DNA from 4 places in the Chryseobacterium sp. PCH239 genome. Region 4 is predicted to be linked to each of the others. Evidence: riboswitches for the same ligand, from Rfam matches in the RefSeq annotation. Region 4 holds a riboswitch; each other region holds the start of a gene.
What was found. A riboswitch is a leader RNA that binds a small molecule or an ion and turns the genes downstream of it on or off. The one in region 4 is predicted to bind cobalamin.
Positions count from the first base shown of each region.

Region 1 (7,556 bases), 1.8 Mb from region 4:
CATTTGAATTCGGAATCACTTTCTGAAATTCCCGATTCAAGTTATTTTAATTCTCATTCTTCAGAATACTTTTCAAGGATTTTCCATCCTCCGTTGGTTTAATTTTTATTATAAACTATATTTTTAGTTTGTAAGATGGAAGTTTATAAAGCTTTCATTAGTAAACCATTAAAGATGCATTCTATAATTCAAATGAACCATTGTAAGCAATAAGAAATACATCAGTTCTTCTTGAGAATTGTTGTGCTTTTTTCAGACTTGTATATGGTATCATAACTTTATTTAACATTATTAATTTCAATTTAACATTAAAATGAAATCTCCTATAATTTTGACTGCCTTGCTGTCAGTATCATTACTGTCGTGTGCCAAGGAAACTCCTCAGGTAAAGCATGCAAGCCACATGGACTCCTCGGGGAAGAAAATAGAAAATGTACAGATAGTGAACGAAGAAGATCCTGTCTGCCACATGAAAACTGCCGGATCTATAAAAGATACTGCTGTGTATAAAAATAAAACGTACGGTTTTTGCAGTGTCTCCTGCAAAGGTGAATTCAAAAAAAGTCCTGAAAGATATGCCCAAAAATAAAAAGACCGCAAATAAAAGTAAAGTGATCATACCCATTGCGGTATTTGCATTGCTTTTCCTGGGAATAGGTGTGGGAATGGGGTATTTTAAAAAGAACCTTTATACTGTGATGAAAGTTCCGGACTTTGAACTGACAGATCAGAACAGTAAAAAAGTTACCAATAAAGATATGCTGGGAAAGGTATATCTCGTAGAATTTTTCTTCAGCAAATGTCCTACGATATGCCCGGTGATGAATACCAATATGAAAGCGATTCAGAACCAGATTAATGATCCCAACTTCGGCATTATCTCCATCAGTATTGATCCGGAAAATGACACGCCTGAAGCTTTGAAAGAACATGCGCAAAGAATTGGTGCAAAATCTCCGAACTGGCATTTCCTGACCGGAGACCGTACCTATATTGGAAAACTTGCGGATCAGTTTAATATCTACGTAGGTGATAAAGAAGATGAAGGAGAAAGCCTGAACCACAGCGGAATGATTGCGCTGGTAGATCAGGAAGGAAATATCCGATGCAGATACAACAAGGAAAATATGCCTATTCTCTATTATTCAGGACTGAATTATGGAGATCCGGAAGGTAAAACACCTATGCTGACAGGAAAATATCACCCAGACAGAGAAATTCTTATTGAGGATATTAAAAAATTATTGAAATAGGGAAGGGGGGAAGCCGGATGTCTGAAACTGGAAGTTATTCCAGACTATGAAGCTCTAGCAGTTTTTTGAGATGGCTGTAAAAGGAAATAGAAGTTGAAGAAGTTAGGCTATAACATCAATTACTTCCAGCATCGATCACCCATCCTCCCACTTAAAAAGAAAACATTGTTCAACCATAAACAAAAAAATTATGAAGATTTTGAAAATAGCTGCTCTAACTGCAGTTTTCGCAGCCCAATTTACAATGGCTCAGTTTAAGCAGACGCCTCTTCCTTATGCTTATAATGCTTTGGAAGGAAATATTGATGCCCAAACGATGGAAATTCATTATTCAAAACACGGTGCAGCATATGCTGCTAACTTGAATAAAGCCATTGCTGGAACTCCACAGGAAAAAGAAACTTTGTTTCAGATTCTTTCCAATGTTTCAAAATTGCCTGCTGCAGTAAGAAATAATGCAGGAGGACACTACAACCACGAATTGTTCTGGACGGTCCTTACACCTCAGAAAAATACACAGCCTTCAGCAAAATTAGCAAAAGCTATCACTGAAACTTTCGGAAGTATGGATGCTTTTAAGGAAAAAATGTCTAAGGCAGGTGCAGACCGTTTTGGTTCAGGATGGGCCTGGCTTTCTGTAGGGAAAGATGGAAAACTGTTTGTTTCCTCTACTCCTAATCAGGACAATCCTTTGATGGATGTTGTAGAAGAAAAAGGAACTCCAATCTTCGGCATTGATGTATGGGAGCATGCTTATTATTTAAAATATCAGAATAAAAGAGCAGATTATCTTACCGCGATCTGGAATGTTACCAACTGGAAAGAAATCAGCAGAAGATATGATGAAGCGATAAGCAAGAAATAATCTGATGAAAATATTGTACAGCATACTTTTTACCTTCTATATGGTGCTAAGACCTTTAGTGCCCGTGGTAGAGTATGCTGTAAATTATGATTATATCGTTAAAGTTCTCTGTATCAATAAAACCAGGCCGGAGGTTCACTGTAACGGAAAATGTTACCTGAGTAAAGAGCTCGCCAAAGCCAATGATTCAGAATCTTCACCTTTTCAAAAAATAAAAAACTCAGGACAGAAAATTCTTGATACCTATATTCTTCCTGAAACTACAACGGTCAACACTACGGAAAGACGTCAGTTTTTCAGTTTCAATTTCACTTACGAAACAGCTTATTCTTTTCTGTTTCTTACCCATATTTTCAAACCACCGGTTTTTTAAGTTAAACTATCACTATTCAACCAAAAAAGTCACAAAAGCTTACTCAATTAAAAATCAAAGATTTTTAAAAAGTTTAAGTGCTCTTCTGAACATAATACGTATCACTTAATAAACTTAAGTGTAAGAACTTTTGTGCTTTTTGTGGTAAAAAAACAATGCTGTTACAGCCATTCAAATTAATTTAACTTAAAAAATCAACAATGAAAATTTCTCAATTTTTATCACTATTCTTTATTGCCTTTACTGTATTCTCTTTTACAGCCTGCGAAAGCAGCAGGGATGATGAGAACCCACAGGATACTACGCCTGGAAAACTTCAGATCAAATTTGAAAACGGATTTAACAATGTGGGAGATATCGTTCTAAATCAGACGGTTCAGACTTCTGCTAACGGACAGAAACATAACTTTTCTGCTTTGAAATACGTCATCAGTAATATCGCATTGATAGACGAGAACGGAAACGAATTTAAATACAACGAAAATAATCCTGACAAAGGTGCTTTTATCGTAGATCAGGCAGATGCGGTAGCCGGAATTGTTTATCTTAATCTGGATGGCGTTCCGAAAAACAATTACAAAAAAATAAGATTTGGATTAGGTGTGAGTCAAAAAGCGTATTTGCTGGGACAGGACGGACAGGCTGAATTCTGGACAAAAGCCAAGCAGAAGGGAATGTCCTGGTCATGGGCTGCCGGTTATGTATTTGTAAAACTGGAAGGGAAATACGGTACAGATTCTCCTTCAAAAGAATTTATGAATCACACAGGAAATATGGGAAATACTGCAGCCAACAATACACCTGATCTGTATTGCGAAATTACACTGAATCTTCCGACAACAGCAAGGGTAACGGCAAAAATTCGTCCTTCTGTCCATATTCTTGCAGACCTGAACCAATTTTTGAGCGGAGATAGGACACTTACACTTAGCACAGCCAATGATATGCTGATGGGTTCAAACCAGCACCTGGTAGATGTTACCAATAATCTTACAAAAATGTTTAAAGTAGACCACGTTCACAATGATTAATTTTTTTGTTAAAACGATACTGGTTCTGCTTGTATTTGTATTGAGTTGCATTTCATGTTCTGATGAGGTGATTCAGCCATTGGAAAAAGATGAAGCCTACAATCTTGAGTTTCCTTCTTATTTTCCGGAAATGACTTTTGATACATCCATTAATCCGGTGACCAAAAATGGAGTGGAGCTGGGACGAAAATTATTCTATGAAGGCAGACTTTCAAGAAATAATACCATTTCATGCGGTTTCTGCCATATACAGGAAAATGCTTTTACCCATCACGGTCATACGGTAAGCCATGGGGTAGACGACAGAATCGGAATCAGGAATGCACCGCCCATCCAGAATATGGCTTTTTTGAAAAGATATATGTGGGACGGAGTGATTCACAATCTGAATGAGCAGCCCATCAGCCCGATTACTGATGTGAATGAAATGGACAGCTCCATACCGGAAGCTATTTCGAAAATAAAAGATGATCAGAAGTATAAAAAACTGTTCAGAGAAGCTTATGGAGACGAAACCATTACCGGCGAAAGAATTTTAAAAGCATTATCACAGTTTATGGCTTCTTTAATTTCTGCAGATTCAAAATATGACCGGTTCAGACAGGGAAAAGAACAGTTGACTTCAATAGAATCCCAGGGAATGACATTATTCAATCAGAAATGTGCTTCCTGTCATAGCGGAGAGCTGTTTACGGATGAGAGTTTCAGAAATACCGGAATGTATTACAATACAGAATTCAAGGATGCAGGTAGATACAGAGTGAGCCTGAATCAGGTAGATTGGATGAAATTCCGTGTTCCGAGTCTGAGAAATGTAGAATATACCGCACCTTATATGCATGACGGAAGGTTTTATACATTAGATGCGGTACTCAATTTCTATTCGGATCAGGTGGAAGATAATGTTAATCTTGATCCACAGCTTAAACAGAATGGTCACATAGGAATTGCTATGAACAGCCAGGAAAAACAATCCATCATTGCGTTCCTGAAAACATTATCGGATAAAAGTTTTATATCCAATCCAAAATTTGCAGAATAATTTATAAAAAACATGAAGAAGATTATATTGATAGTAAGTTTGATCCTGTTGAATCAGTATCAGGCAAAAACCATCAGAGACAGTGCTTATGTTGCTCCCGAAGCGCTTAACAGATTCGATTTTGATGATGATTGTGATGCCTGTGGCTGTGCAGCAGGAAATGGATCTTCCGGCTTTGAATCTTTGCTGAATCCACAGTTTATCGGAATCAAATACTTTGCACAGCATTACAAAGCCAAGGAAAACTTATTTGTAAAAGACCTCACGCAGGATCAGTATTTCAATACGTTGCAGCTGTGGGGGAAGATTCCACTGACTAAAAAACTAAGTGTTTATGCAAGTCTGCCCTTCCATTTCCATGAAAAGAAAACGATGCAGGGAGATATCAGAATCAATGGAATAGGAGATTTAAACCTGATGGGAATTTACCAGCTGATGAGCTCTAAAGATAATTTCCATCATCTGAGCGGAGGTTTGGGCTTGAAAATTCCACTCGGGAAGTTTGATGAAAAAGGGGCATCCGGTGTCAACCCAAGCTTTCAGCTGGGAACCGGAAGCTGGGATTATCAGGCGGCTTTGAATTATAAGTTTCAGAAAAATAAAGTAGCCGTACTGGTTAATACAGATTACACCATTAAAACAGAGAACAGGAAAAATTACCGTTTTGGAAACCAATGGAACTATGCAGCAACAGGTTTTTATCAGGTTGCAGGAAATGAAAAATCTATATTCTCTGTAAAAACTGGAGTTCAGGGTGAAGTCTACGCCCAGAACAAACAGTTTGATGAGGCACTGCCGAATACTGCTGGTAGTGCTTTGTACGGAAAACTGGGATTTGAAGCCTCTTACAAAAAGCTGAGCCTGGGAAGTGAAATCATGCTTCCCATGTACACGCATCTGGCGGGAGGAGATATTGAAGCCAAATCGAGATTCAGTGTTTTCCTGAATATTGGCATTTAAAGCGAAACCCCCAATAAATGATGTTAAAGCTCCTTCGGGAGCTTTAATTGTTTATAAATCATGATTTTAGTTGGGGATTAGGAATAATTATTTATCTTTGCCGGAATTTGGTGAGCCGTAAAAAGCTCTTAAAAGGGAATCCGGTGAAAATCCGGGACAGACCCGCTGCTGTAAGCTCCGCACCAAAGTTTTTGAAGAATATATCCACTGTTTTTTAATGGGAAGGATTTCAAAAATGGAGTAAGTCAGAAGACCTGCCAGACAATAATCGTTTGACGCTTTCGTGGAATAAAGCTTAGGACATCAATGATTCTGTGCAGTGACAGCTGTGCTTTGTCGTTGTATTCTTATACCCCATTAGCGTCTTCATTACCCTAAATGAGCTAATGGCAGCAAAACTAATTACTTCTGCAATTCATAAAGCTGTTTTCACAATATTGGTGATTACATCTCAACTTTTATCTTCTCAAACCAAGAAGAAGGACAGTCTTCAGGAAGAGACGATTAAAGGAATTAATCTTTACAAAAAGAATTTTAAAGAAATCCTTCCGGCACAAACGCTGCAGGGAGAACAGCTGGAAAGACTAAACAGTCATTCCGTTGCAGATGCACTGCGGTATTTTTCAGGCGTTCAGATTAAAGATTACGGAGGATTGGGTGGTTTGAAAACCATCAACATCCGAAGCATGGGAAGCCAGCATGTAGGGGTTTTTTATGATGGAATTCAATTAGGAAATGCTCAAAACGGACTGGTGGATCTGGGAAGGTACTCTTTGGATGATCTGGAAGAAATATCGTTGTATAACGGACAGAAAAGTGAAATTTTTCAGCCAGCAAAGGACTTTGGCTCTTCTGGGTCTATCTATTTACAGCCTAAAACACCCGTATTTAAAGGAAATAGAAAAACCAATTTGGTGATAAGAGCAAAAAGTGCATCTATTGATCTCTTTAATCCTTCATTCCGATTGGAACAGAAAATTTCAGACAGGGTTTCTGCCAGTTTCAGTGGCGAATTTATGCAGAGTGACGGAATTTACAGATTTCGTTATGCCAAGAAATATCCTGATGGGCAACAAGCCTATGATACCATTGCAAAAAGACAGGACTCAGATATCAAAGCAAAACGTTTTGAAACTTCTCTCAACGGAACTTTAAATAACGGAAGTTGGAATATCCGTGGCTACGGTTATATTTCAAACCGCGGAATGCCGGCACCTATTGTTAACGGGCGCTTTGAAGGAAGAGGAGCGAGGCTTTCCGATGAGAATTATTTTGTACAGGCTAATCTGAGAAAAAAACTGTTCCCGAAATTTGAAACACAGCTTAAAGCAAAATTTGCTTACGATTACACCCATTTCATGGACACAGTTCGTTCGCAGTCTATTATTTATACCGATAATACCTACATCCAAAGGGAACTTTATCTTTCCTCTTCCAATATTTACTCAATCACTCCCAATTGGGATGTCAGCCTGAGTGGAGATTTTCAGTATAATAACCTGGATGCCAATCTGGATAATTTTTCTTATCCTACACGTTACACTACCTTGGTAGCATTGGCAACAACCTATCAGTGGAACAGATTCAAAATTTTGGGAAGCCTTTTAGGAACCTTTACTTTTGAAGAAGTAAGAAAAAATAAAAGACCGGGAGATGCCAGAGAGTGGACACCTGCGGTGTTTATGAGCTATCAGCCGGAAAAAATTCCGGAGATTACTCTAAGGGCTTTCTATAAAAGAATTTTCAGACTTCCGACCTTCAATGATTTGTATTATACCAATATCGGAAATACCTATCTGAAACCGGAATTCACCAATCAATATGATTTAGGATTTACTTATCAGAAGAATTATAACAACCGTTTCTTTAAAACATTTTATGCTAAAGTAGACGGTTACTACAATAAAGTACAGGATAAAATTGTGGCAGCTCCGAACGGAAGCATGTTCCGCTGGCTGATGATGAACCTTGGACTGGTTGAAATCATTGGTGCAGATGTGAATGTACAGACTGAAATGCAGCTTGGAAAAGT
Region 1 covers NZ_CP073027.1:2,781,467-2,789,022, reverse strand. Annotated here, with positions in the region: gene KBP46_RS13010 (hypothetical protein) at 1-102, shown strand, start outside; gene KBP46_RS13005 (YHS domain-containing protein) at 314-589, shown strand; gene KBP46_RS13000 (SCO family protein) at 576-1,253, shown strand; gene KBP46_RS12995 (superoxide dismutase) at 1,444-2,118, shown strand; gene KBP46_RS12990 (hypothetical protein) at 2,123-2,491, shown strand; gene KBP46_RS12985 (MbnP family protein) at 2,692-3,522, shown strand; gene KBP46_RS12980 (cytochrome-c peroxidase) at 3,515-4,564, shown strand; gene KBP46_RS12975 (transporter) at 4,577-5,524, shown strand; cobalamin riboswitch at 5,616-5,801, shown strand; gene KBP46_RS12970 (TonB-dependent siderophore receptor) at 5,911-7,556, shown strand, end outside.
Region 1: another riboswitch for cobalamin. It lies ahead of KBP46_RS12970 (TonB-dependent siderophore receptor); the one in region 4 lies ahead of KBP46_RS21305 (acyl-CoA thioesterase).

Region 2 (7,556 bases), 160 kb from region 4:
ATCTGTGATGTTCATATAGTATGGAGACAAAGTAAGTCTGAAATCTCCTGCTTTGAACACATTCGTCATATCGAGCTGGGTAGAGGTTTCCGGTCTCAGGTCTTTATTTCCTCCCGGTTCATAATAAATATCATTAAAGGATGGAAATCTGAAGTTTTTTGATACATTAAGGCTTACATCATACCATTTTGCTGCACTCCATTTTCCGGAGAACGAATACATCAACGGTGACTTCACATCTTCCACAAAATCTTTCTTGAATCCACCCTCAAAACGCAGATCTTTTGTTGCAAAATATCTTAACAATCCTGAAACAGAACCAATATTTCTGCTGACGCTGGATATTCCGTTTTGGTATCCTTCTCCTTTATTAACCTGAAACTCTCCTATGATATTAAAATTCCACTTTGAATTCAGGAAATAATTAAAGTCATTTTTAAAGATATAATTTTTCCCGGTTCCACTACTTGATTTAGGCTGATTTAACGAACCAAAAAATTGAAAATTCTCTTCCGTATAAGCTGCTTTAAGGGAATTACTGAACTTTGTTTTGTTCCAGTCCCAGGAAAGAAGGCTTCTTACACTTTGAGTTTTATATTTCGTTTTTGTTCCCGTTTCTTCATATACAGGAAAGCGTTGTGAAGAATCAAAAAACTGGCTCTGCCACGAAATTTTATGATCGTTTGTGATTTTATAGGATGCTCCTACATTGAACGTTGTATTGTAATAACTTCCGTTTCTGTTGATATAGTTCAGGTCACTTACCTTATAATCATTTTCACTTACAGAATAATTTCCAGAAGCCTTAAAACTGAACTTATCATTGCTGTAAGAACCTTTTATAAAGTTATTATAGGTATTAAAAGAAGCCACTTCAGAAAATAAAGAACCATGGAAGCCTTTATTAAAATCCAGGGTATTATTCAGGTGAATACTTCCCCCGATGGCACCACTCCCATATACTACACTTCCACCACCAGCTTTTATACCAATCTGATCATAGCCGAACAAAGCAATATTATTAATATCTCCCTGTCCCAGAAAATTAGAATTGATATTAATTCCATTCCACACAAAAGCAGTCTGCTGAGCGGTAGTTCCCCTGAAAGAAGGTGAAGAAACGGCACCACGGCCATTTTCTTTGATAAAAACCTGTGACTGAAATCTCAGAAGTTCAGAAAGATTACTGGAGTTTTTCTCAGCATCTTCTGCCGAAATTATTTTTACGGGATGAAAAAGTTTCACCCTATTCATCTGATTGTCGAAGACATAAACAGTATCGATGGCTTTCTCTTGTGCAAAAAGAAAACAGCCATAAGATGAAAAAAGCAGTACTAAAGATCTTTTTATATCCATACTTTTTTACTTTTCCTCCGAAAGCAATATGTTTTTTAATTATAATTCCGGCAGGTCTCCTGACTTTCGCATTCTGCACCTTCCCGTTATTAAACAGTGGTTTTTTGCAGAAACTTGAGTTGCGATTTACAGTTGCGGGGACAGTCCGGGAGTTACACCCGATTCCCTTTTCATTCCAAAATACTGGAAACCAAAATTTTTGCAAAGATAGTTTTTTATATGTATTCACCAAAAACCAGACTTTTCTATACAAAACATGCTATCCTTTTGCTATATACACAAAAAAGAACGGCCGCTTTCAATATTGAAAACAGCCATTCATCCCACTACTTTACTATTTATATATGTTATTTTTTAATGAATTTATAAGTCTCTTGTTTTCCTCCCTTCATAGAGTATTGCAAAATATAATCTCCTTTTGACAGGGATGAAACATCAATCTGCCCTTCTACCGAATCAAATGATTTTACCTTTTGTCCCACCATATTATAAATTTCGGCTTTCTCTATTTTTCCTGTTCCTTTAAAATATAGAATATCAGTCACAGGATTAGGATAGACACCCATATTATTTTTCTCTTTCACTGCATCATTCACCGATAAAAATTGAGAAGTATCCAGATAAAAAGCGATCATCTGCCCTGAAGCATTCGTCCCTGATCCGGCAATTTTCTTTCCGTCCTGTGAAATGGCCAAGGGAAGCCCCATGGTTACTCCATTCGTTGCAATTCCCAAAGAGGCTGCATAATCATTCAGATTGATCCTTCCGGTAGCAGAAGTCCAGATAAAACCTTCCCCTGACATAGGAGGTGCTCCAAATGCTCTATAATACCCAATTACTTTTTTTCCATCCGCAGAAATTCCTGTTGCTCCTCCTTTGAAGCTGAAAGAAGCATTAGGATGCGTTATGTAAGTAAGTCCGCTTGCAGCATTCCAGACATAGGGATTAGGATTTGCTGAGCCTATGATTGTATTTCCATCTGCAGAAATTCCTCCTGCTTCCCCTACATTATTTCCATTATTATCAGTAATAAAAGTTTCTACTCCATCCTGCCATTTAGCCCCACTTCTTGTTCCGTTTGGCTCATCCTGCCAACCTACAATTACTGTTCCTGCCGCATTGATTGCGTTTGCTCTGGAGCTGCGTCCTGCAACGATACTTCCCAGATCTACCATTCCGTTTACTTCATCCCATTTCACAGCATGTGCGTTTGCAGCAGTAAGAAAACCTAAACCTACAATCGTGCTTCCATTGGTAGTCATCCCCCAGGTTGAACTTACACTACCGTCCCATCCTGTAGGAACAAGCCCGCCTCTGTTTACCCAGGTCGAAGTAGCTACATCATAGGTTGATATTTCATTAAATCCCGTTGCTGCATTTGTTATAGAGGACGAAATTTTGGTTCCGTCATTCGAAACAACAGTTCTACCCGCTGCCGGATAACCGTTTGATATAGAACCTATCTGTACAAGTCCTCCTGCTGCATTCCATTTATATATTCCTCCTGCGCTTGTATGCATGCTTACCACTCCATTGTCAGAGACTGCCCCTACATTATAATTTCCCAAACCTATTACCGTAAGCTGAGCTTCTGCAAAACCAAATTTCAGAAAAAGACAAGCTGTCAACATTTTCATTGATACTTTGTAAAAATTTTTCATATTTTATTATATTTAGCGTTTCGAATTGGTGAAAACAATATTAATACAATATTCACCTTGCCAAAAGAAATTGGCTTTCATAATTCGTGAATTTTAAAAGAACTTATTATTTACAAGACTGATAACTAAATAGATACAAAACAATATTTTGAATATGGATTTTACCAGAATTATTCAAAAAAACACAAAAAGCAAATTAACGAGACAAAAATTATTTCAAACTTTACTGTTTATTTTTATTTTCTGCTCCCTTACCACCAAAGGGCAGTCCGGTCCGGACTTCAATATGTTAGCAGATAAAGCATTTCTGAAATTATATCAGAATCCTGACGAATGCATAAGTTATACCCAGGGAATTCTTGTGAGTGATCAAAACGCGGAACACAAAATTGTACTTCAAAATATTATTTCACAAGCTTTTGCCATGAAGGGGGAATATGTACAATCTGTCAATATTTTCGCTCAAAAAGAAGAGCCTGATCAGAAAAACGATCTTTCTTATTGTATGCAGGTCTTCAGTGATTATAACCTTGCCGATCAGTATCAGAATCTGGGTTTGTACAATCAATCGAAAAGAATTATTTCTCATCTCTTGTCTGATCAGAAGCTTCTTAAAAGCAATAGTCCGGCATTAAGAATTACCACTTCAAAATTATATCAGCTTCAGGCATTGAACTCGGGAATCAACAGAAACTATCCTGAAGCCTTAAAAATTCTAGATCAGAGTAATCAATACCTTGGCGATTATAATGAAGAGAATAGAATTTTAACAATTGAAAACAGAATTTTCAGATCTTCCTATCTGCTGAAACTAAATAAACTACCTGAATATAAAACCCTTATAGACAGTATTATTACAGATCTTGAACATCAGAAAAACCAACCTTTTCTTTTAGCTCTGGCCTATGAAAACCTCTCCCAATATTATTTTCTGAGACAAGATTATGCAACAGCTATTGAAAAACTGGAAGCAGGTCTTCAATTGATTGAAAATCTTCCTTTTAATAATTTAAAAATTAAAATCTACGAATCACTTTCCCGTAATTACTACGCACTACATAATGATGCAAAATACCATCAGTACAATAAACTTTACAATGATGTAAAAACAAAAACAGATTCCAGCTCAAAAGAAGGAATACGATACCTTGTGAAGCTTGTGGAAACCAATCAAAATAAAAATATTGAATTTCAGAAACATCTGCTTCTAAGATCTTTCTGGTTTCTAATCCTGATTTTATCTTTGATCATTCTGGTTTTGCTTACTTATTTTTTACTCATAAAAAGTAAAAATAAAGACTTAAAAAAACAGTTTGATTTCTTTGAAAAACAGATCAGTCAAAAATCTCAACCCATCATTTTACACAAAACAACTCCAGCGACAAAAGATCCTGGCACAACAAAAATATCCAGGGAAAAAGAAGATGAAATTCTCCAAAAGCTGGAAGAATTTGAAAAATCCGACCGGTTTCTGAATAAAAACATGTCTCTGTCTCTGCTTTCCTCTCAAATGGAAATCAATACAAAATACCTTTCAGAAATTATTAATAATAAGGAAAAAAACTTCAACGGATATATTAACAAGCTTAGAATCAATCATATTGTACAGTTATTAAGAACTGATTCTACTTTTCTTAATTATAAAGTAAGTTATCTGGCAGAATATTCAGGATTCTCATCACACAGTGCATTCACTACTGTTTTCAAATCTGTTACCGGAATGTCTCCCAATGCCTATATTCAGGAAATCAGTAAAACAAAAGCCTTATGAAATTAATTTTTAAAATAATAGTGTTGCTAGTTGCCTTTTGTAATGGTATGAAGGCACAAAAGACACCTGATAGTATCTTACTAAGAAAGGCCAAACTTGAAATTTACGACAACCCCGATAATACCATCACAATCGGAGAACAATTATTAAAAAAATCTCATGATATCAAAACTTCCATTAATCTTTATATGCTGCTTTCAACAGCCAATATTGCTAAAAGAAATTTTGAAGAGTCTTTACAATATATTTTAAAAGCAAAAGAACTGTCTCAGAAAACCAATGATGCCAGAAGCCAGGCAGGTGTTCTCATCTCAGTGGCGATCCAATATCAGCAAATGGAACTTTTCAACAAATGCTTAGAAACACTGAATGAGGCAGAACAGTATATTGCAAAAATTCCTGAAAAAAATCCGGAGAAATATATTGAAACGGCTGCAAGCTACGCAATAAGAGGAATGGTATATAAAAGTCAGTCTAATTCAGAAATTGCTCTGGAAAAATTCCTGATTTCTATACGAAATTATGAAAAGGTTCCCATAAAGAAAACCACTTACTCCAATATGAGTGTGGTATACTACAATATTGGGTACTGTTATCTGAACCTTAATGAGATTGACAAGGCACAAGAGTCATTTTTACAGTCTGTCAGCTATGCCCGGAAGAATTATGGTAAAAGTCTGGAAGCATTCGCTTTGAAAGGAATTGCTGAAATACACAAACAAAGACATGAAAATCAAACAGCGATAAGCCTTTTACTAAAAGCTGAGGATCTTTCTAAAAATACCGGAGATATTATCCTGAACGAAGGACTTTATAAAGAATTGGCTGAGAATTATCTTGCTATGGGACAACAGAATCTCTATCAGCAGTTTAACAAAAAACACATGGAAATGAGATTTAAAAGAAAGCAGAATGAACTGAAATCTATTAATCAGGTGATCGACAACCACAACAAGGAAACAGCTTTGAAAAGTGAGAAACTGAAATCTCATTATCGTTATATTAAAATGGCTTCAGTTCTTCTGGGATGCATTTTGATCGTTTTGCTTCTATATTCTATTATAAAAATCAGAAAACAGAATAAGAAGTTTCATAAACAGATACAGCAAATGATAAGAACATCGTAAGCTATGAAAGCAAAAAACATCCCAAATTGGGATGTTTTTTTATGATCTGAAATTTTCAATTTATTTACCAATAACTTCGGTAATCGGATTTCCTACATTTCCACTTGGAAACTGGATTTTCAATAAGGAAGATACCGTAGGAGCAATATCTGTCATGTGATATTCTTTGTTGCTTTCTCCCTGCTTCACTCCCCAACCCATAAAGATTAATGGAATGTGAGAATCGTAAGAATTCCATACACTGTGTGTAGTTCCTGTTTTAGAATATGGTGGAAGCATAGAATCATGAGAAATTAACTGGATATCCCCACTTCTCTGTCTGTTGATTCCATTAATAATTCTTTGTTTGATAGGCTCCGGAATGCTTGACTCCTGAACTTTGTCTACAGAAACAGCATATAAAACGGTAGGATCCTTCTCAATTTCTTTTACAGCAAAGTTTCTAACATCATCCAATTCAAGCTTTTTGTCTGCCAATACTTTTCTGTCGAAATAAACCTGATAGTTATCAATGGCGTTGACCAGTTTATCGGCTCCGAATTTCTCTTTCAGTTTCTGGTTCAGATTCTTTTCCGCATCTTCTCCAAAGAAACCTGTCGGGATTTTATGTTCTTTAAGGAATCCTACAGAATGTGCTCCACCATGGTCAGCAGAAAGGAAAACGGTGTACTCTCCTTTTCCTACCTTTGAATCAAGATATTTGAAGAATTCTGCCAAATCCTGATCTAGTCTGATATAAACATCTTCTACTTCAATAGAATTCGGTCCGAATTTATGTCCTGCATAATCTGTAGATGCGAGGTTGATGGCTAAAAAGTCTGTGATATTATCTCCACCTAGTTTTTCACCTTCTACAGAAGCTTCAGCCAATTTTAAAGTCAGAGTATTTCCGAAAGGTGTATAACGGATATTGTCTTTTTTAGTCTGGTAGTCTTTTGCTAGATTACTGTAAGGGAAAGTAGGTGTTTTTGCACTTCCCAACAAACCTTCCCAAGGAGAATTGTCCGGTGCGCTTTCTGTATATTCGTTGATTGGAAGTAAAGTATTCCAGCCATTCGCTACTAATTTCTCAGGAAGATTCTGAGAGTTGAATGATTTTACCCACTGTGGAAGATCATTCATATACCATGTACTGGTAATGAAATTTCCTGTACTGTCATCAAACCAGAAAGCTCCGTTTGGAGTATGGCCTGCAGGAAGAATGGAAGCACGGTCTTTCAAAGAGACACCAACAACTTTTCCCTGAAAGTTCGTTGCCAGTCTTAATTCGTCTGTGACTGTGGTAGACCAAAGATTTTTCGGAGAGTGGCTTCCTGTTTTTGTATTGGTAGTTCCTACCGGCTGAACGCTCTCATCCGCGGTACAATAAACTCCTTTACCTGTTTCTTTATCCGTCCAGTCGTTTCCGGCAATACCATGAATAGCCGGTACAGATCCTGTATAGATACATGTATGCCCCAAAGCCGTAATGGTAGGAACATAAGGAATATGTACATTATTCAAAGAATATCCTGTATTCAAAAGTCTTTTAAAACCATCATTCCCATACTTACCGTAGAAACGGTACAAATAGTCCCAACGCATCTGGTCTACTACCAGACCAACAACTAATTTGGGTCTTTCCAGTTGAGTATTTCTGTT
Region 2 covers NZ_CP073027.1:4,469,045-4,476,600, reverse strand. Annotated here, with positions in the region: gene KBP46_RS20625 (TonB-dependent siderophore receptor) at 1-1,356, opposite strand, end outside; cobalamin riboswitch at 1,388-1,566, opposite strand; gene KBP46_RS20620 (T9SS type A sorting domain-containing protein) at 1,704-3,017, opposite strand; gene KBP46_RS20615 (AraC family transcriptional regulator) at 3,172-4,788, shown strand; gene KBP46_RS20610 (tetratricopeptide repeat protein) at 4,785-5,915, shown strand; gene pafA (alkaline phosphatase PafA) at 5,976-7,556, opposite strand, start outside.
Region 2: another riboswitch for cobalamin. It lies ahead of KBP46_RS20625 (TonB-dependent siderophore receptor); the one in region 4 lies ahead of KBP46_RS21305 (acyl-CoA thioesterase).

Region 3 (7,556 bases), 1.6 Mb from region 4:
TCTGATGATAACGATTTTATAGATTCTTACTATATACACAAACTTTTCACGAATGAAGAATGGGTGCTACTTTCTGCATCTATTAATCAGAAAGGGAAAGAAAATGATACACAATTTAATTTGTTTACACATTCATTTTTGACATCGAAAAGTAAAATCAATAAGTTTAAAAAGAGTATTGAAAACGGAAGCTATTATTCTGGTGATAGCAATTCTTTCTATAATATTTATGCAGGAGAAATCAATTGGAGTAAATTTGTTAAAAATACAGACCGAAGTTATGGTGAAGAAGAATTTGAAATGGATGAGCTCGTTTGGGAATACAGATGGTCAGGTTGGTCAAATAACCGGTATCAGAATCCAAGTTTTCCATTTTTAAATCCTAAAATTTCCAATATCAATCAATTTTATTTCAATCCGAAAGATTTATCTTTTTACAATTCAAAAAATGAGCAAGTAACTAAGTTCATTTGGACTGAATCAGCAAAGCTATATTATATAAAAAAGGAATTTCTTGAAAGTATTATTGAACAACAGAAAAAAGAATTGGTTTGGTATCAATTTGTATCAAAGTATGGTGAATTTGGAAAATATAGTGAAAATAAACTTAGCCCTACTTATAGAGATTTACGAAAACTATTACAGTATGGTTTGATGAAAATAATTTAAGTTGTCTAAGTTTAGAAAAAAAGACTCATTACATTTTTTTAGCAAGTCACCATACTGTTAGTTTAAGAATTACCTTACCTATAATGATAATGATTTATAAAATAATTTTCAATTGTCTTATTCATGGTTATTGTTTTTAATAGCATTAAGAATCCAAATATACGATCTGGATTTTCTCTGAATTTTCTAATTTCTGAGTGTCCTCTACATTTTAGGAATGAGAAAGTTTATAGCATTATTATTTTTTCTTTTTTTTAGTAACCGTAAGCTTTTTACGTATAAAAATCTGCGCAAAAACTTTTTCCAAAAAACCTTGACAGAATGCCACGCTCATTTTCAAAAGGCTTTCTTTTTTTCTTTTTTTTCGGTTTTTTCTTCGTTTTCTTTTAGAAATATTTCAACTGAGAAATTTCAGGCGCAAAAAGAAGTATTATATTGTTGGTTTGAACTCTAAAAAACTTGTTCAAATTTTGGTCTTTTTACTTGCAGATTTGAGTAGAAATTTTTAGTTTTACTACGTAAAATTTAAATTAGGATTTTACCGCTTTTTTGCAGGTGACCTATTTAGGGCCTTTCAGAATTTGCTACAGCGAAACGCTTATTAATAAAGAGATGACGGGAGGTTACAAAATCCCTCACTCTCCGCAAAGAAAACCTTAAATCAATTGATTTAAGGTTTTTTATTTTTAGAGTATATCTTAGATTGAAATCAGTATAAATAAGAATACATTATATAGTTTAAATAAAAAGCCCTGCAATTCAAAATCACAGGGTTTATTGTTGAGAATAGGGTCTTCTTTAACTTAAAATCTCACATGGTGCTATACAGATCACCCACGGACATCTTTTGATTCCCGGAGGTGGACAGCATGCTTCAGAACAGCTTACCGCTCCGCCATTAATACTCTTTAATTGGTCTCTTGAAATTTTTTTAGAATTTTTCATAGTCAAGTAATTGTGTTAAACGTAAATTAAGGCTGGTTTCCCCCACCACATCCGTCGTAAGGCATACATTGCCACTTACCACCGATTAAACATAGCTGACCACCTCTGCAGTCAATTCCACCCTTAATTGTTTTCAATTCCTGTCTTTCGATTTTCTTTAAATTTTTCATAATAATTTTTAAGTTTAGTTCTATTCGAAATTAATCAAATTTTATCAACTATTGTAGAATTATTATAAAAATATTTATTTTTAATTGATTAATTATATAATGTTGTGTAGAATTGTGTAAAATAATTTAATGGGGTGGGTTTTGAGATTCAGTTTTAAAATTCATTACATCTTAATAAAATCTTGTCTTTTGACAAGTCCGTTTTCAGATTGACTTGGTAATTTTGATTAAAAGTTTAATCCACCAAATCTGATAATATTATGAAAAATTTATTCAAATTCTCTGCATTAGTGGTCCTAACTGTTTTTCTTACAGTATCAAAATTATATGGACAAAAAATAAAACCTTCTGAAAGCGGCTATGCGCCTGCCAACGGAATCAAAGTGTATTATGAAGTTTATGGTAAAGGAAAGCCTGTTGTACTGTTACATGGAGCCTTTATGACGATTGACCTGAATTGGGGCGAGCTGATCCCGGAATTGTCTAAAAACAGAAAAGTAATAGCACTTGAATTACAGGGACATGGACATACTCCGTTTTCGGAAAGGAAATTATCACACGCTACTTTGGCCAGTGATGTTACAAAGATAATGGACTATCTGAAAATTGATAAAGCTGATGTTGTAGGATACAGTTTTGGAGGTGAAGTGGCTTATCAATTAGCGATACAGAGTCCGCAAAGACTGAACAAATTGGTTATTATTTCGTCAACATATAAAACTAATGGCTGGCTGCCCGAAGTAAATAAAGCGCTTGAAGGAATGAAACCCGACCTCTTTACAAACAGTCCTATGCATACTGCCTATAATGCTGTAGCACCAGATAAAACAAAATGGACTCCATTTCTGCAGCAGATGATAGCTTCTGCGGGACAACCTTTTGATCTTGGCGATAATAACATTTCTAAAATTCGGGTACCGGTTTTAATCATAGCTGGTGATAATGATGGATTGGACAAAACAGAACTTTCAAAAACCTATAAATTATTGGGAGGTGATGTCTTTGCGGACATGGGAGAAATGCCCAAATCGCAATTGGCTATTGCTCCGGGACAAACCCATGTGAGTCTGATGATGCAGACAGCAATGATTCTGAACTATCTGAATAATTTTTTAAAATAGTTTGAGTATGAATCCAAAATTTGAAGCAGGAATTAATATCGCTATAAAAATTCCCAAAAATAAATATGAAAAAACAGTGGCCTTCTACAGAGAAATTCTAAAATTAGAAGTGGAGGAAAAACCCATTAATAATCCTACTGTTTCCAGAACTCACGAAGTAAAATTCGGGAATAATATTATTTGGCTGGATTGTGTCGACAATTATACCCATTCCGAAACCTGGTTACAACTCACGGTCCCTGATGTAGAAACAGCAACAGAATACTTGCTGTCAAATGGTGTGGAAACCTGTGACGAGATTGAAGAACTTCCTGACAACATGCACTGGATTACTGATCCTGCTGGGACGGTGTTCAATTTGCAGCAAAAGAAGTAAAATCGGGAATTTTATAGATAAGGTTTCACCATAGAATTATATCACACAAATTGTGTAATTTTAATACCTTTAATCATCAAATTATTAAAATTTTAAAATATTCTCATGCAGACGAAACCATTCAATTTCATTGTAACCCTCTTTTTTCTGGCATTAAGTGTGACTGCATTTTCACAAAAAACAGCCGCTTTGAATTCTTTATTGGACAAAAATTCAGAATTTATCTTCCCACAGACACCCGATAAAATATCAAAAGCACTGAATGTAAAAACTGTTTTTTATGAAGATGCCAACGAAGAAAAATATGCAAAATGGCCAATGAAAACAGGGCTGGAACTTTATTGTGGTCTTGGAAAAGATAATGCTGTCAATGAGATGTTTTTCGCAGCTTCAGACAATAAATCTTTAGTGGTGGAAGGGCTTCCTTTTGGCCTTGTGCTGAATAAAAGTACCTTACAGGATAGTAAAACCAGGTTCACTAAATACAATGCTAAAACCCAAAAATTAGGAGCTGACAGTGAATTTCCAGGTGGATCAAAACTTGTTTTTAAAAAAGGAAAACATTATGCAACATTGTTTTTTGACAATAAAAACCTGTTGAAATCATTAGGTTTAACACCAACGCTTGTTGATCCGGCAGCCAATTAAGTACTGGAAAATTAGAATAATAACAACATCCGTCATTATCGACGGATTTTTTTATATCTGAAGCAGATTAACGTAAAGCGAAAGCTATATCGTCAGCCCATGGTTGTTTTTTACCTCAGCCATCACAAACGTACTGTGGGTACTCCCTATGGAATCCACAGATCCAAGCTTATTGAATACAAAATCCTGATAATGCTTCATATCCCGTACCTGAACTTTCAGAAGGAAATCAAAATCCCCGGAAATATTGTAACATTCGGCAACTTCTTCGATTTCTAAAATCTCCTTTACAAAATCATAACCTACTGATCTGTCGTGGATTTTGAGCTTGATCTGGCAGAAAACCGTAAATCCGCGATTCAGTTTTTCGGCATCAAGAACGGCCGCATATCTTTTAACAAAACCTTCCTGTTCAAGCCTTTTTACCCTTTCAAAAACAGGTGAGGTAGAAAGATTTACCTCTTTCGCAAGTTCCTTAACGGTGAGTTTAGCATTTTTCTGGAGCAGCCTTAGCAGCTGTAAGTCCTTATCATCGAGTTGTTCCACAGAATATTATTCTTTTAAATGATTAAAACATTCAAATGTACAGAATTTTATGCTTTTATTTTTGTTTTTAAAAGTTTAATTTGCTTAATTATTTGATAATAATTGTATTTTTATTCTGTATTGCTAATTTTACACAAAATTAAAAACTTTTACTGATGACCATAGTTAAAGGTAAAAGTACAGTTCTTTACAGATACTTCATCAAACAGAAAAGGTTTTACTTAACGTAGATTAATAGGGAATCGTGTGCAAATCACGAGCTGTCGCGCAACTGTAAGTAACACACCAAAGGTTTCTGTCCTTGCAGATCCACTGCCAAAAGCGGGAAGGATGACGGAAACTGTTACAAGTCAGGAGACCTGCCTTTACTGAATTGACAATGCTTTCGCGGTCTGAAGCTTTGGGGTCATACAGATGATATATCGGATTCGGGTATTTTCTTTTGTAAAGGAAATTACGCTGTCTGCTATGTCATGACTTTCCTGAAACTTCTTCCGATAAAACATTACGAAGCCTTTTAAAGAACTTTCCCAATAAGTTTAATTAAAAAGTTTAAAAAAATGCAAACTCACATCCTTGGCTATCCGCGTATTGGTAGCAAAAGAGAACTCAAAAAAGCCTGCGAACAGTATTGGTCAGGTAAAATCCTTTTGGAAGAACTTCTGAATACCGGAAGAACTATCTGTAACCAAAACTGGAATATCCAGAAAGAAGCAGGGATAGACCTTATCCCGTGTAATGATTTTTCATACTATGATCAGGTATTGGATATGAGCCTTGTAGTAGGAGCCATTCCAACACGTTACCATGAAGTGGTGCTTAAAAAGAACAATACTGAATTGGATCTTTATTTTGCAATGGCAAGAGGATATCAGAAAGATGGATTGGATATCACTGCCATGGAAATGACCAAGTGGTTCGATACCAACTATCACTATATCGTTCCGGAATTTTATAAAAATCAACAGTTTAAACTGAGCTCAGATAAGATTTTCAATGAATTTGCCGGAGCAAAACAAGCGGGAATCAATGCAAAACCGGTGATTATTGGACTGGTTTCTTATCTGTTATTAGGAAAAGAAAAAGAAGAAGGCTTCGATAAATTGGATCTGGCTGGAAATCTTCTTCCAGTCTATACAGAGATTTTAACCAAACTTCAGGATCAGGGTGCGGAATGGATTCAGTTTGATGAACCTTTTCTGGCGTTGGATTTAACAGAAAAAGCCAAAGAAACTTACCTTTCTGTGTATGCTGAAATCAGAAAACGTTTTCCGAAACTGAAATTTATCGTTGCCACTTATTTTGACGGATTAAAAGATAATACATCAATTGCTGTTTCTCTTCCGGTGAATACATTGCATATTGATCTGGTGAGAAATCCTGGACAGTTAGATGATATTCTGAATGTTATTCCGGAAAGCTTAAGCCTTTCATTAGGAGTAACCGACGGTAGAAATATCTGGAAAAATGATTACGAAAAATCATTGTCTTTCATCAGAAAAGCTGTTGAGAAATTAGGATCTGAAAGAATTCTGATTGCACCATCATGTTCATTGCTTCATTCACCTTGTGACCTTGATTTTGAAACCCGTCTCAATCCTGAAATTAAAAACTGGCTGGCTTTTGCAAAACAAAAAGTAAAGGAAGTCGTAACACTTAAACAACTGGCATCCGGAACGGAAAATGAACAGGTTCTTGAAGCATTTGAAGAAAATAAAAAAGCCATTGAAAGCAGAAGAACTTCTTCTCTTATCCATAATGATCAGGTAAAACAGAGAGTGAATTCAGTTACTGAAAAAGATGCTCAGAGAATAAATACCTTCAAAATCCGTAAAGAAGAACAGCAGGAAGTATTGCAGCTACCTTTATTTCCAACCACTACAATCGGATCATTCCCGCAAACCACAGAAGTAAGAAGCTGGAGAGCAAAATTTAAAAAAGGAGAGCTTACTGCGGAACAATATGATACCTTATTGAAACAGGAAACGCAGAGAACAATCCGTTGGCAGGAAGACATCGGAATTGATGTATTGGTTCATGGAGAATTTGAGCGAAATGACATGGTGGAATATTTCGGAGAACAGTTGGAAGGATTTGTATTCACTAAAAACGGTTGGGTACAAAGCTACGGAAGCCGTTGTGTGAAACCTCCTGTCATCTTCGGTGATGTTTCCCGCCCGACTCCGATGACGGTGTATTGGTCTGAATATGCACAATCCCAGACTGAAAAATGGGTAAAAGGAATGTTGACAGGTCCGGTTACGATTTTACAGTGGTCTTTTGTACGTGATGATCAGCCTCGTTCAGAAACTTGTAAGCAGATTGCCTTGGCAATTCGTGATGAGGTAGTGGACCTGGAAAAAGCAGGGATCAGAATTATTCAGATTGATGAACCTGCCATCAGAGAAGGACTACCATTAAGAAAAACAGACTGGCAGAATTATCTAAAATGGGCAGTGGAAGCTTTCAGAATTTCAGCAAGCGGAGTGGAAGATGCTACCCAAATTCACACTCACATGTGTTATTCTGAGTTCAATGATATTATTGAAAACATTGCCGATATGGATGCAGATGTCATTACCATAGAATGTTCACGTTCTCAGATGGAGCTGCTGAATGCTTTCGCCGATTTCAAATATCCGAATGAAATTGGTCCTGGAGTATACGATATTCACTCACCAAGAGTTCCTTCAAAAGAAGAAATGATTGAATTGCTGAGAAAGGCTCAGAACGTCATTCCTGCCAACCAACTTTGGGTAAACCCTGATTGCGGACTGAAGACAAGACATTGGGAAGAAACTGAAAAAGCTTTAATCGCAATGGTTGCCGCTGCTAAAGAAGCTTCAATAGAATATGCACTTTAAAAAACTTTAGAAATAATTAGATTCAATTATTCAGATCGTGCCATGATATTCATGGCACGATTTATTATGGTAATCCGGTGAAATGTTGTTGAAGTAAAGTTTTACTATTGTGTTTTATAATAAACATGTGTTTCTGAACTATTTTGCCTGTAAAGCACTTGGCGGATAACCAAACTGTTTTTTAAACGCAAACGAAAAATGGGATAGATTTTCAAAC
Region 3 covers NZ_CP073027.1:1,178,736-1,186,291, reverse strand. Annotated here, with positions in the region: gene KBP46_RS05520 (hypothetical protein) at 1-669, shown strand, start outside; gene KBP46_RS05515 (hypothetical protein) at 1,468-1,614, opposite strand; gene KBP46_RS05510 (alpha/beta fold hydrolase) at 2,045-2,905, shown strand; gene KBP46_RS05505 (VOC family protein) at 2,913-3,281, shown strand; gene KBP46_RS05500 (hypothetical protein) at 3,387-3,929, shown strand; gene KBP46_RS05495 (Lrp/AsnC family transcriptional regulator) at 4,014-4,475, opposite strand; cobalamin riboswitch at 4,671-4,857, shown strand; gene metE (5-methyltetrahydropteroyltriglutamate--homocysteine S-methyltransferase) at 5,036-7,339, shown strand; gene KBP46_RS05485 (AraC family transcriptional regulator) at 7,478-7,556, opposite strand, start outside.
Region 3: another riboswitch for cobalamin. It lies ahead of metE (5-methyltetrahydropteroyltriglutamate--homocysteine S-methyltransferase); the one in region 4 lies ahead of KBP46_RS21305 (acyl-CoA thioesterase).

Region 4 (7,556 bases):
GTACTCTCTTTTTTATATTATGCTTCATTTTTCTATTGCTATGCTTAAGGCTTTCCCTACATTTGAATATAAATGGGGAGCTTTGGAATGATAAACTGTATTCATATATAGTAAATATAAAAAAATATTTCACGTTTAAAGGATTTTTTGTGACATTTTATGGAAAATTATAAAAACTAATTGCTACATTTACAAAAAATAAACTTACCATGAAAAATCTTAAAAAACTATCAAGAATTGAACTAAGAACTCTAAAAGGAGGTTTAGAACCTAATTGTCATTGTAGTCCGTCAGGATCTGGATTACCTCCAATAGACACTATTGCAGATAATGCAGAAGCTTGCTTTAATATTTGTAGATGCTATAGAAATGAGCCAACATGCATTCGTTAACATCAATCTGAATATGGAAAAATCATATTTAAGTAAGAGGATATCATATATCCTCTTATTTTATTTCTCCACTTTTGCCTCCCAAAAAGTATCCATAACAAATAATACAGGAGAAATCATCGTCATAAATAATAACCAAAAAGAAATTGTTATCAATGATCATGAAAAAAAAGAGCTTCCTGATATTACAGAGGGAATCTCAGTCAAAAATAATAATAGACTTGATAAATTTATTAATGTATTTCTTGAACCCAAAGAAAAGCTTAATATTATTATTACAAATGATAATAATATTATTTACAATGGTGATAAGGCCAATATCCATGAATACATTAATGAGAAACTGAATATTGAAACATTTGGAAAAATAAATATTTACCTAAATGCCATTAAGAAAAAAAATCTTGGAGAATTAAAAAGATCTTCAGAACTTATCTTGCTTAACATTATGAATAATATCAAGCAAGAAAGTATTATATCGGCGGATACTGAGAACAATTCTGTAAAGAAAATGAAAAATTATATCAAATACAATTGGCTTAACACCATTTTTTCGGCTGTCAACAGCACAGAAAATAAGAATTTTTCTCAGGAGGCCATTGACTATTATTATAAAAAATATATAAAAACTGATATTTTAAAATTCAGTTGTAATGATTATTATCATTATAAAATTATAGAGATCTTAGCAAAAAATAAAGATGTATTACGAATAGAGCTTCCAACCTATACTATCATTGAAACTACAAAAGATGACAATACTAATCAGTATTTATCCAAAAGTTGTCAAAAATTTTATTTCCTTAACAAGTTTCGCTATTTGGACTATATAAATAGTTCTGAAAAAGAATTTTATCAAAAAATATTAAGTGAAAAATTTAATGATTAATAAAAGTATTTTATCCAAAGTCGTTAGTATTATATTCCTTTTGGGATCTTTCTCTATTTATTTTGGACAAAATTATCAAATTATTTACGAAGTCAGGTTTAAACCTTTAAAACAAAGTGATTCATTTGCAAAAGAGTATATGGCCTTAAAAATAATTAATGGACAAAGTATTTTTTATAATCTGAATAAAGAAAAAATAGATTCCCTTGTTAAAGAAAATAATTTTAAAGATGTGGCATTCGTTACTAGTTCATTTCTGAGGTTTAAAATTTTTAAAGATTTATCAAAAAATCATTACATCATAGGAGGTAATTTTAACCAGTTTAATTACTGGTATAAGGAAAACAATATCAAGTATTACAATATCAAGAAGTTTGGAAAGTACAATGATTACATATCTTATGAAGCTTTTGCTAATTTTGGAAAGAGAGAATGGAAACTTTTATACACTCATGATATTCCAATCAACGATGGACCTTATGTTTTTTCAGGACTACCAGGTTTAGTCATTAAAGCTGAATCATTAGATAAGGATTATTGTTTTGAACTGATTGAAATTAAAAAGTTGAATGAGCAGTCAGAAATAACAAACAACAAAGAAAATATAAGAAAAGAAAAGCTAGTAAAGGACATCAATGATTTTATGAATGACCCTGCCGCTCATCACATTAACTTCAAAAATGATTTGGGAGATAGTTTTAATTATGAGTTTAAGGGGATTAAAGATAAAAATTATGAGGCAACAAATGAATATTTACAGAAAATAATCAATCAGTTTAATAACTATCCGGATAAGGATGTTCCTATAATAACATTCTAATTGAATAAAAAATCAATTTTGAATATTCAAAATACAATATTTTACTACACAATTCCTAGATTAAAAAAAGAGTATTTTTTCAAATACTCTTTTCTATTTTTACTTCTTAATGAATTTTAATCGGGTTACTTTTTCTTTATCTTTCAACTGGATAAAATAAACTCCTTTTGATAAATGGTTAAGGTTTACATGGTGATTTGAAACTTTTCCTTCGTCAATTTTCTGTCCTGCAATATTATAAATTTCATAATCGGCGGCTTCTGAAATCCCTGAAATATTTAAGACATCAGAGGCAGGGTTAGGATAAATTTCAGGTTTTACAGACTTTCCTGATTCTTCCAATCCAAGGGTGAGATTGATTAAATCTACTCCATAATCTTCAACTTCCCCATAGGTAAATGTACTGCAGGCATCTAAAGGTATTGTTTGACTGGAGATAACTCTCATGGTAACGCCGCATAGTTTCACTGCTGCCAAACTTGGAATCGTAAATACAGATACAGCCGGAGCAGCCTGAGTAACATTATTGGCCACCATCACTCTTTCGTTGGATTCAAAAATTCCGTTGGCATTAAGATCTATCCACGCCGTTACTGTTGTTGTGCCTGGAGTTCCCGTCCAGGTATTGGTTACTGAAAGCTTATTTCCTGTAGTTCCAATAAAAAACTTAACTCTACGGCTTAAGTCACTTCTGTAATCTATATAATTGGAAGGTCCGGAATCGCTTACCATTGGAGAGGTAACTCCTGTAGAATTTACGGTCACATTGGAAATATGCATCATCGTGGTATCTGTAGAAGCACTTGCACAATAATTAATGGTAGTGGTAAAAAATATAGGATCAGACCATAATCCCTGTGTTGTACACACTTTCACTACCTGTACTTCATACGATGTACAAGGTTGCAAACCTGTAATTGTGAAAGAGTTTTGACCCGATACGGGTGTACCCGTCATCCAGAAAGTTGTTCCTGGTATTCTATATCTTATCATATTATCCGGACTATTAGGATCTGCAGTCCAGGTAACTGTTCCAGAAGTAAGTGTTATATTCGACATCTGAACTCCTGTTGGAGCATTGGTATCACAGTACAATAAAGATTGAGGTTCTTCTTCTATTTTGTGGGTTGCCTGAAGGCTTGAAATTCCCAATATAAAAGAGAATACAAAAAGTAGTTTTTTGGTCATGTTTATCAGTTTTAAAATTTCTTTGAAAAATAGGGTATTTTTTCAAATATAGCTTATACTTTCTCCATATAGCATTGTATTTTTTAATATTTTTGACAATAAAGTGTAAAACACACAGAAACTCTATGCTTTAATATATGTTCAAAAGTATTTCTACTCTCTGGATTTTTTATAAAAAAATAATAATTCCCACCTTGATATTTTCTTTATTAGCTTCTTGTTTATCCTCTTTCAATATTGAGAACTTTGGATTGAGTTTTCTTTTAATATCTCCTGTTCTTCATTATTTTATATATGAACTCCGGTTTAAAAATGAATATTACTTTTATGCCAATTTAGGGTTTTCCAGAGGTTTCCTTTGGGGATTCACGGTAGCTGTCTGTGTGATTGTCAAAATAATAACAGGAATTTTATGAGCAAGCTTCATATTGACAGCATAACCAAGTCTTTTAAAGATAATAATATCCTTCGGGATATTTATTTAGGATGTGAAACCGGGCAGATTATTGGAATTCTGGGCAGAAATGGTGTTGGCAAATCAACATTATTAAAAATTATTTTTGGAACTGTCAGTAGTGATACCCAGTTCATAAGATACAATGACAAAATTCTGAAAAGCCTTTCCGATAGAAAAAACAGAATTGCTTATCTGCCACAGGATATTTTCTTACCGAAGTACAATACCATTAAAACCTTAATTCCTCTTTTTTGCAATAAAAAAAATACAGATCTGTTATTGACTTCAGATCTGATCCGTCCTTTTTTGTCGGAAAAACCTAAAGATCTTTCCAGAGGTGAGCAGAGAGTCATTGAAGCTTTAATGATAATTTATTCTGAAGCTGATTTTGTTTTACTGGACGAACCCTTCCATAGTCTTTCTCCGAAAATTTCTGTAGCATTGAAAGCTGCCATCATTGAACAGTCTGCGTATAAGGGATTCATTATTTCTGATCATAATTATCAGGAAGTTCTTGATATTTCACACCAAATATTTCTTCTGCGTGAAGGTTATCTAAAACAAATACAAGATTTAAAAGAACTGCAGCGGTATAATTATCTTCCGAAAAGCATTTAATTTATATATTTGAGGGATCAAAAAATTTTCATGATGACTTTCATAAACAAAGCATTCTATTTATCCGCTTTCAGTATTTTATCTATTGCTTTTGTAAAAGGGCAGACTAAAGTTCCTTTTGGAGTTGTAAAAGCTGAAGAAGGATATGCCAACGTACGTGTACATAAAGACGATTACCGAAAAATTGTAGACAAGATCCGTATGCGTAAAGGAGATGTATTTGTTTATGTAAAACCTGCTCCCGGAGAAACAGAATGGATCTGGATCAAATATCCGGAGAAACAGGATGACGACAAACCTTTTGTACGGTATGAAACTCTGGATAAAGAAGGAATGGTAAATAAAGGGCGTATTGCTTATGTAGACCAGCTTCCTGCCTACACTCCATCTAAATCTAAAAACGGAAGATCTCTTATTTTTACTGACAATTCTGATCCTAAGATTCCTACTGCCCAAAGAAGCAAAGTGGTGATTGATATTTATCCTTCCAATGCAGGATACCGTAAAAAGGAAAAAGATGCCGAAGGAAAAATTCTTACGATTGATAAAGTAAAACCATGGGGAATTGGAAATGACCTTCCGGAAGGTATGACCGAAATCAAATCCATCAGAGTACAGCAACCCGGAAGAGGATCTGTTTTTGTAAGAGAAGCCATCAAAAATATGTTCCAGCCTACCATGGATTTTGAAAACGTTGGAGTAACCTCACTTGACAACGATAATATTTTTCTTTATATGATAAACGGTTCAGGAGAAAACAGATACACTACTCTCTGGACGATTAAGAAAGGAAGAGTAATCAGCCAGATTATTTACCATAATCCGGAATAAATTCATTATTTTTGCATTCGAAAAGTTTTTACGCTTATTCATCACAGAAATTGGTTCTGCATCACTGCAGATTAAAAGGGAACCGTGTGAAAATCACGGACTGTCGCGCAACTGTAAGTAACTGAAGTCTTTATCAAAGATCCACTGTGCGAGGCATGGGAAGGAGATAAATGATGTTACAAGTCAGGAGACCTGCCTTTTTCTTAAACATGTAACTTTCGCGATTTGAAGTTGTATTGATCTGATGGATTGTTTCAGGAATTCTATAAGTTCCTGTTATTATTCTGTTGTTTCCAATCATTTCCTATCGCTTTAATTAATAATGATATATGACTACAGAAGAAAGAATTGAAGCATCCGAAACCAGAATCTTTAAAGCGGTTTTCCCTAACACAACCAATCACTATGATACCCTTTTTGGAGGTACGGCGATGCAGCTGATGGATGAGGTAGCTTTTATCACAGCAACCCGTTTTGCCAGAAAAAGAGTGGTAACGGTAAGCAGTGACAAGATCGATTTTAAAAAACCTATTCCTGCCGGAACCATCGTTGAGCTGATCGGGAAAGTTTCATACGTGGGAAAAACCAGTATGAAAGTAAACGTTGAAATTTACACCGAGCAGATGTATTCCTATGAAAGAGAAAAAGCAATTATTGGTGATTTTACTTTTGTAGCGATTGACGAATTCAAGAAACCAATCCAAATACTATAAACAATAAAGTTTCGGGCGGCCAGAGGCCGCCCGAAACTTTTCCATTCAACACAACATAGTATATCTCAACCAAAGAATGATTGGACTTCATTTGTTTTTTTATTTACTTTTAGCATGGCAAAAAAATTATTTTTACATTGCTGTCACTAAAAACTATAGAAGAACCGATATTTCATGAAAAAGATTATTGTAATCATTACCCTTATCCTATCCATTACATTAAGAGCACAAAAAGACGTTAAAATTGAACTTTCAGAAAGTTACGAATTAGGAAATATTATTCTGGCCCTCACTGAATATGGCAGAACAGATCCTTATGACGTACAGAAAATCCCACCGTATTATGATGAAATCATCACGTATTTTGAGCCTGTAAAAGATCATCCTTTACTAAAAAAAGTAAATTATTCAAGAAAAGATTGGAAAAAATTCTTAGGCTTCCGAACTGATTTCTATGCATTTTCTTTTGATGAAAAAGGCTTACTTAAAAGAGATTTTCCTTTCAATTCCTTTGGTCCTAAAGAAGTAGATGAAAATCTGGAGCTCATCAATGACTTTGTAAAGAAATCAAATTACAGAACCTTTTATAAAAATCATCAGTCGTTTTACAATACTTTAATTGCCAATTACAAAGAGTATTATTACATCAATGATACTTATACTTTTTTGGATAAAATAGCAAAAAGACCAGCCAATGAAACAGATAAGAAATACATTATTGCCATATCTCCTTTGGTAGGCGGACAGAATTGCCACAGGGATATCAATAGCTCCTTAACTGTAGACTTTCCAAATATCGGAGAAGATCTTATCCTTGGAAATTTAAAAGGTAACCTCGCAAGAAGGATTCTTGATAATCACACCGTATTTTCAGAAATCGATCATGGGTATGTAAATCCTATTTCAGATCAGTACTCAAAGGAGATAACGGAAAGCTTCAACCTTACGAATTGGGATAAAAAATCAGGATACCCGGGAATAAATTCATTCAATGAATATATGACATGGGCAGTTTACGATTTGTTCATCAACGAAAAATTTCCAGAAGAAAAAACAGACAGTCTTTCAGCGATTTATCATAAAGTGAATATCCGACGCGGTTTTATTGCTCAGAATTTATTCTCGGAGAAGCTTATAGAGCTTTATAAAAAGGAAAAGAATCTGGAAAAATTATATATTCCATTATTAAAGTGGACGAAGAAAACAGGAAACAAAATTTCCCAGCCTTCCGTTGTCAATTCCAATAATAAAGACTTTGAGAAAACTGATCTCAATAATATCGTGGTACAATTCACACAGCCTATGAAAAAAACAAAGACTCTTCAGCTCAAATTATATGAATACATTGATGGAAAAGAAACCCGCAATACCATCATTATCGTTAAAAATCCGGTCTGGTCTAAAGACGGGAAAGAAGTGAAATTCAGCCTGGATACTTCTTATAAAAATTTTGTACTGGGATTTTATGTACATAACAGTATGGCTGGATTTTATTCAAAGAAGGGAATTTTATTAAATCCCGACAATTACTTATTACTAGCCTCTTAAAACATTTCAGATGATCTATAAGAAGACCCTGCCCAATAAGCGGGCAGGGTCTTCTTTTTTCAATTATTTCAGTACTTTTTCTGTTTCCAGACTTCTGTTC
Region 4 covers NZ_CP073027.1:4,630,445-4,638,000, reverse strand. Annotated here, with positions in the region: gene KBP46_RS21330 (hypothetical protein) at 406-1,281, shown strand; gene KBP46_RS21325 (GLPGLI family protein) at 1,262-2,101, shown strand; gene KBP46_RS21320 (GEVED domain-containing protein) at 2,201-3,289, opposite strand; gene KBP46_RS21315 (ATP-binding cassette domain-containing protein) at 3,702-4,364, shown strand; gene KBP46_RS21310 (hypothetical protein) at 4,395-5,195, shown strand; cobalamin riboswitch at 5,230-5,410, shown strand; gene KBP46_RS21305 (acyl-CoA thioesterase) at 5,525-5,908, shown strand; gene KBP46_RS21300 (DUF4932 domain-containing protein) at 6,083-7,456, shown strand; gene KBP46_RS21295 (HD family hydrolase) at 7,520-7,556, opposite strand, start outside.